One region of the Kitasatospora sp. NPDC087315 genome, then DNA from elsewhere that is predicted to be linked to it. Evidence: riboswitches for the same ligand, from Rfam matches in the RefSeq annotation. Region 1 holds a riboswitch; each other region holds the start of a gene.
What was found. Region 1 has a riboswitch for cobalamin ahead of ACIO5D_RS10630 (HoxN/HupN/NixA family nickel/cobalt transporter). Riboswitches for the same ligand answer to the same signal wherever they lie in the genome.

Region 1 (2,252 bases):
GAGAGGCCGATCACCGCGGGGAACACCCGCCCCCAGTGGGTGAGTTCGCGGCGGGAGAGGCCGGCGGCGGAGACGGTGTCGCCGGTGGACCGGGTGACCAGGCGGTTGTAGCCGGCACCGTGCGGCAGCACGATCAGCGGGGCTTTCAGCCGGGCCATCGAGCGGTGCACCGCGCAGGCGACCGCGAGGTCGAACCGCCGCCGGGTGGCCTCGCGCCAGTCCAGCACGGTGATGCCGGTGAGGCCGGCGAGGAAGCCGTCGAGCCCGGTGGAGAACGCGGAGCCGGGGTTGACGGTGAGGTAGAGGTGGATGCCGTCCTGGCCGCGCAGCAGGGTGAGCACGTCCAGTACCCGGGTGGCGGAGGTGAGGGTGCGGGCGACCGCCAGCACGCGGGCCCTGACGGGCCGGGTGTCCCAGCGGTCGTCATCGGGCCAGGCGCGGGCCTGCGGGCGGAACGGCACACGAAGATCGTACTGAACCGCCCCTGGCCGGGGGCGGTTGTCCGGCTGTCCCCGAGGGACGGTCAGCCGGCGGCCGCGGAGGGCTCGTGGTGCTCGGCGGCGGCACACGAGTCCAGCAGGGGGCGCATGCCGTCGTCCACGAGCCGGTAGCGCACCACGCGGCCGTCCTTGTCGCCGCTGACCACGCCGGCCGTGCGCAGCAGGCGCAGGGCCTGGGAGACGGCCGGGTCACGCATGCCGGTGGCGACCGCGAGGTCGGTGACGGCGAGCGGGCCTGCCCGGTGCAGGGCGAGCAGCAGGGCGAGCCGCCCGGGGTCGGCGAGCAGCGAGAACCGCTCGGCCCAGGACCGGACGTGCGCGGTGTCGCCGATCGCGGCGATGGCCTCGCAGACCCGGTGTCCGTCGATGGTGCGGTGGCCCGCGCGGTCGGCCGGTACGAGATGCATGGCCCCATTCTTGCAGTCCGCGTCCTGTGATTCTGAACACCTGCGCAGGTGCGCAGCCTTGCAAGGGTGTCCCACGGGCCCTACGGTGTTCCCCGCCGTGGTGCTCGGGAAGACCGGTGACGGATCCTCAGGGATCCCAGTCCGGAGCGGCCCTCGCCACTGTGATCGGGGGGAGTCGTCCGTACCCACGACGCCACTGGGCGCCTCGCGCGCCTGGGAAGGCGGGTACGGAAGCCCCGTAAGCCAGGAGACCGGCCACGGCATCTCACGAAGCCATTCCACGAGGTGCTGGAGCGTGATCCGAAGATGACCCTGCCCGAAACCGCCACCCCGGCGACACCGCCGGTGTTGCCCACTTTCCGTTGGAAACGCCAGGACACCATCCGCACGGCCGGGCTGATGGGGGTGATCCTGGCCATGCACGTGGCGGCGTTCGGGACGCTCATATTCCTGGTGGCACCGCACGAGTACACGGTCGGCACCCAGGTCTTCGGTGTGGGCCTGGGGATCACCGCCTACACCCTCGGCATGCGGCACGCCTTCGACGCCGACCACATCGCGGTGATCGACAACACCACCCGCAAGCTGATGGCGGACGGCAAGCGGCCGGTCTCCGTGGGCTTCTGGTTCGCGCTCGGGCACTCCTCGATGGTGGTGCTGATGGCCGCCCTGGTGGCGGGCGGGGCGCAGCTGGCCAACACGCTGATGGACGACGACTCCACCACCCACAAGTGGCTGGGCGTGGTCGGCACCACCGCCTCCGGTGCCTTCCTCTACCTGATCGGCGCGCTCAACCTGGCCGCCCTGCTCGGCATCCTGAAGGTGTTCCGGTCGATGCGGGCCGGCCGGTACGACGAGGCTGAGCTGGAGGAGCACCTCAACGCGCGCGGCTTCCTCGCCCGGGTGCTGAACCGGGCGACCCGCTCGATCACCCGGCCCGGCCAGATGTTCCCGGTGGGCATGGTGCTCGGCCTCGGCTTCGACACCGCGACCGAGGTGACCCTGATGGTGATGGCCGGCTCCGGCGCGGCGGCCGGTCTGCCCTGGTACGCGATCATCTGCCTGCCGCTGCTGTTCGCGGCGGGGATGAGCCTGTTCGACACGCTGGACGGGACGTTCATGAATTTCGCGTACCAGTGGGCGTTCGCCAATCCGGTGCGCAAGGTGTACTACAACCTGACCATCACTGGGCTGTCGATCGCGGTGGCGTTCATCATCGGCACCATCGAGCTGGTCGGGGTGCTGCACGAGAAGCTGGACCTCACCGACCCGGTCAGCGGGTGGATCGCCGACCTCTCGCTGGACAACGTCGGCTATGTGATCGTCGGCCTGTTCGTGGTGGTCT
Region 2 (2,252 bases), on a different contig from region 1:
CAGGAGGCCGCGCACCCGCTCCAGGGCGTCCCGGCTGACGAGCGGGCCGAAATCGGCCTCGGGATCGTGGGCGGCGCCGACCTTCAGCGCGGCGATCCGCTCGGTGAGCCTGGCGACCAGGGCGGAGGCGGTCTCCTCCCCCACCGGCACCGCGACGGAGATGGCCATGCACCGCTCGCCGGCGGAGCCGTAGCCCGCACCGATCAGCGCGTCGGCGGCCTGGTCGAGATCGGCGTCGGGCATGACGATCAGGTGGTTCTTGGCACCGCCGAAGCACTGCGCCCGCTTTCCGCGGGCCGCCGCCGTGGCGTACACGTACTGGGCGACCGGTGTGGACCCGACGAATCCCAGGGCCTGCACCCGGGGGTCGTCGAGCAGGGTGTCGACCGCCTCCTTGCCGCCGTTGACCACGTTCAGCACGCCCGGCGGCAGGCCGGCCTCCAGGAACAGCTCGGCCAGCCGCAGCGGCACCGAGGGGTCGCGTTCGGACGGCTTGAGGAGGAAGGCGTTTCCGCAGGCGATGGCGGGTGCGGCCTTCCAGAGCGGGATCATCGCGGGGAAGTTGAACGGGGTGATGCCGGCGACCACACCGAGCGGCCGGCGGAGCGAGTGGACGTCGATGCCGGGGCCGGCGCCGTCGGTGAACTCGCCCTTGAGGAGGTGCGGCACGCCGGCGGCGAACTCGACCACCTCCAGGCCGCGTTGCAGGTCGCCGTGGGCGTCGGCGACGGTCTTGCCGTGCTCGGCGGAGAGCAGTCGGGCCAGCGGCTCGCGTTCGGCCTCGACGAGTTGCAGGAAGCGCAGCAGCACCCGGGCGCGACGCTGCGGGTTCCAGCCGGCCCACTCGGTCTGGGCCTGTTCGGCGTCGGCGACCGCCGCCTCGGTCTCGGCCCGGCCGGCGAGCGGTACCCGCGCCTGGACCGTGCCGGTGCTGGGGTCGTACACGTCGCCGAACACCCCGGACGTACCGGGGACATGCTTTCCGCCGATGAAATGGGTGAGTTCACGGACCATCACAAGCCTGCTCTCGTCAGGATGTCAGGTGGGATCCGAGGGAACCGGGGCACGGCGGCACGCCCGCCCGACACGCAGGTGTGCGGGACGCGGGTGCTGCCGGGCGCGGCGAGCCGTCAGGGTGACGTGCGTGCCGCGACCGTCGCAGGATCACCAGGGCCAGGAAGGACACAGACCGGTGCCATGCGTGTTTGCTCCATCCTCGTGGACAACACGGAACACCCGCAGTCGGTATCCTGACTCCCGGATCAGCGCGCGCCACCCGGCCTTCCCGGCTGGCTGCCAGTGGCTGGTACTGCGGTGACGCGCTCCCCGGTCACAGTGGCGGGACCGTGCCGGACTCACACCGGCTTCCCTGCACTGCGGGCCTTGTCCACGACCATATAGTCGGACGTCCTAGCAAGTCCAGGGTGCCGCTCCCTCCGGCTCCGCCCCGAAGCTCCCCGGGCGGCGACCTGCGGCCCGTACGCAGAGCCGCGCCCCGGTCAGGGGGTGGGCGGGGTGAGGCGGAGGTGGAGCATGGCCTCGAAGCGGGCCCCGGGGTCGGCGAGGTCGAGGTCCGCCACCTCGGCGAGGCGCTTGAGCCGGTAGCGGAAGGTGTTGGGGTGGATGTGGACGGCGGCGGCGGCCGCGACGACGTCGCCGAAGGTGTCCAGCCAGGCCGCGAGGGTCTCGGTGAGCGCGCTGTGGTGTTCGGCGTCGTAGGCCCGCAGGCGGGCGACGGGGTTGTCGGGGAGGTCGTCCTCGGCGTGGACCCGGTCGGCGAGTTCGAGGAGGAGCGACGCGACGTAGACGTCGGAGAGATGGGCGACGCGGTGCGGCGTGCCGCCGGCGGTGAGCACCCGCAGGGCGCGGTCGGCGTCGGCCCGTGAGCGGGGCAGCTCGCCGGGGTGGGCGGCGAGCCGGCCGAGGCCGATGACCGCCGGGACGCGGGGGGCGATCCGGGAGAGGAAGGTGTCGGCGACCCGGACGGCCGCCTCGTCGGAGCCGCTCGGCAGGACGGCGTAGGTCACACCGCCGAGCGAGGCGGTGGCGGCGCGCGGGTGGACGGCGGCCAGGTGCAGGGCGAGCGCCTCGCCGGAGCGGTGGCCGGCGGCGAGCAGGTCGGGGGCGGAGGAGTCGCCGAGCACCGTCAGGGCCAGGACGCAGGCGGGCTGGGCCGTCAGCCCGAGCCGGGCGGCGGCCTGCGGTGCGGCGGCGCCGCCTTCGAGGACGGTGGCCAGCAGGTCGGCGCGGAG
Region 3 (2,252 bases), on a different contig from region 1:
GTGTAGGGGAGGTAGGAGCCGTCGGCCTGCTGGCTCGCGGCCAGTTGGTCGGCGGCCTTCTTCGCCGTCTGCTCGAAGCCGCCGGCCTTGCGCAGGGCGAGAACGGCGAGAGCGGTGCCGGACGGATCGGACTCGCAGTAGTCGCCCGCCACGATCATCGCTCCGGCGATGCCGCCGTCGGCGCACTGGAGCGCCGTGAACCGGGTGAGCGCCGAGGCGGGCGGAGCGACCTCGGCCCGCTGCAGGGCGATGACGCCCAGGGCCTGGACCCAGGGCGAGGCCGCACCGTGGAAGTCCCCGGCGGCGGTGCACTTGCCGTTCTCGCCGGCCGAGGCACAGACGTGGTCGGTGAGCGCGGCGATCAGGTCGCGGCCGCCGAAGGCACGGGGGTTGCCGCCGGTGCTCTCGGCGACCAGGGCCAGCAGCGCGGCGGCCCTGGCGTCGGGCTTGGCGGACGGCCCGTCCGGGAGGAGGAACGCGTCGGTGTGGGCGGCGAGGTAGGCGAGGACCTTGCGCAGGGCCGGGTCCTCCGTCCCGGCGGCGGCGAGGGCGATCGCGGTGAGGGACGTCCGGGGGAGGTCGGGGCCCTCGAAGGCCCAGTTCTCCATGTGGTCGCCGTCGACGAGCCGGCCGGCCAGCCAGGCGGCCGCCGCGACGGGGTCGCCCGCGGCGGGCGACGGGCCGGTCGGGCTCGGGGACGTCGAGGGGGAGATGGACGCCGAGGGGGAGGCGGAGGCCGAGGGGGACGGACCGGCGCCGTTCTCGGCGCGGACGGAGTCCGGGGTGAAGGAGGGTGCCCCGCTGGTGCCGCCGATGTCGGTGCCGCCGTACACCCAGGCCTCGACCTCGCCGGGCTTCGGCTTCTGGGTGGCGGCGCCGAACTGGCTGTAGGACCAGGTCTGCCGACCGGGTTCGGCGATCCAGTACGACCAGTACGCGGTGGCCTGCGGGGTGTTGACGCAGGGCTCCTCGGCGGCTGTCGGGTACTGGGTGCCGCTGTTGAAGGTGCCGTTGCCGAGCCGGCAGATGAACGCCGGGCCGTCGTGCTCGGTGCCGGTGGTGGTGAAGCCGGCGTTGTGCAGCAGGTTCATCCCGGTGGTGGGGTGGGCGTCGCAGCCGCGGACGACCCCGCCGCCCCAGCGGCCGAAGTCGACGGCGACGATCGCGCCGGTGGTGGCGGTGCACTCCTCGATCGGGTCGGCGGCCGCGGTACCGGGGTGGCCGAGCAGGACCGTACCGCCCGCGGCGGCAGCGACGGCGCCGGTGGCCAGCAGGGACGTCAGACCCCGGGCTCTGTGACGTGTGCGCGTGCTGTTGACCCTCACCGGCGACTCCCTGATCGGTCGACGGGGTGTCACGGCGCAGCCGACGGCTCCCCGGCATGGGGACCGTCCCGACCGCGTCGTAGTCCTCGACGACGCAAGTGCTTCTGAACAGGCCCTCGGCGCAGGCAGTCCGGCTCATCCGCCCGGAGGGGCGGATCTACGGTTGCGGGTCAGCGCCGGAGTTGGACCGGCTTCCCCTACTGCCGAGGATGAAAAACGGTTCATCAGACCACGCTTCCGCGTCGGCCGTCAATGAGTCGTCATGTCGCCTTGAACACCTCGCCGGTGGCAGCACCGTGCGGTAGCGTCCCCGGTGGCCGAGCGGGGGAACCTGGTGCGATTCCAGGGCTGACGCGCAACGGTATGGGGCGGTTCCGCCGTCCCGAGCCCGAATGCCCGCCCGGCCACGTACCACCGGCGAAAGCCTGCCCACGCGATCCGGGCGGCGGCCGCTCCGGCCGCCGAACTCCCGAGGGAGCCCTGGGGCCCGGAGCCGGGTCGGCGCCCATCACTCCAAGGAGCCCGCCCCGTGTCATCCCTCCTCTCCTCCTCGCGTGTCTCCTCCGCGGTGGCCGTCCCGATAACGGCCGGCGCCCTGCTGCTCTCCGCCGTCCCCGCCCACGCGACCGCCACCCCGGCCCAGACAGCCACCTCGAAGAGCACCGGCGTCACCTATCTGAAGTCCCTCCAGGCCGCCGACGGCAGCTACGTCACCGGCGGGGGCCTCTCCAACGAGTGGGCGTTCAGCGCGCTGGCGGCCGCCGGCACCGCCGCGGCGGACGTGGCCCCGGGCGGCGACGCCACCAGGAACGCCCGCCTGGTGTACCGCAACCAGCTCGCCGCCACCACCTGGCCGAGCGCCGCGCCCGTCGTCACCGACTACGAGCGGGGCGTCCTCAACGCCTACGCCGCCGGGATCGACCCCGC

Region 2: linked by a shared signal. The riboswitch ahead of ACIO5D_RS02305 (CoA-acylating methylmalonate-semialdehyde dehydrogenase) and the one ahead of ACIO5D_RS10630 (HoxN/HupN/NixA family nickel/cobalt transporter) in region 1 are both predicted to bind cobalamin.
Region 3: linked by a shared signal. The riboswitch ahead of ACIO5D_RS02380 (prenyltransferase/squalene oxidase repeat-containing protein) and the one ahead of ACIO5D_RS10630 (HoxN/HupN/NixA family nickel/cobalt transporter) in region 1 are both predicted to bind cobalamin.

What each region holds. Positions count from the first base shown of each region.
Region 1 covers NZ_JBIUYD010000006.1:88,562-90,813, reverse strand. Annotated here, with positions in the region: gene ACIO5D_RS10640 (hypothetical protein) at 1-461, opposite strand, end outside; gene ACIO5D_RS10635 (metalloregulator ArsR/SmtB family transcription factor) at 524-907, opposite strand; cobalamin riboswitch at 989-1,182, shown strand; gene ACIO5D_RS10630 (HoxN/HupN/NixA family nickel/cobalt transporter) at 1,214-2,252, shown strand, end outside.
Region 2 covers NZ_JBIUYD010000001.1:532,752-535,003, reverse strand. Annotated here, with positions in the region: gene ACIO5D_RS02305 (CoA-acylating methylmalonate-semialdehyde dehydrogenase) at 1-1,014, opposite strand, end outside; cobalamin riboswitch at 1,223-1,413, opposite strand; gene ACIO5D_RS02300 (PucR family transcriptional regulator) at 1,500-2,252, opposite strand, start outside.
Region 3 covers NZ_JBIUYD010000001.1:550,091-552,342, reverse strand. Annotated here, with positions in the region: gene ACIO5D_RS02380 (prenyltransferase/squalene oxidase repeat-containing protein) at 1-1,325, opposite strand, end outside; cobalamin riboswitch at 1,428-1,567, opposite strand; cobalamin riboswitch at 1,620-1,744, shown strand; gene ACIO5D_RS02375 (hypothetical protein) at 1,855-2,252, shown strand, end outside.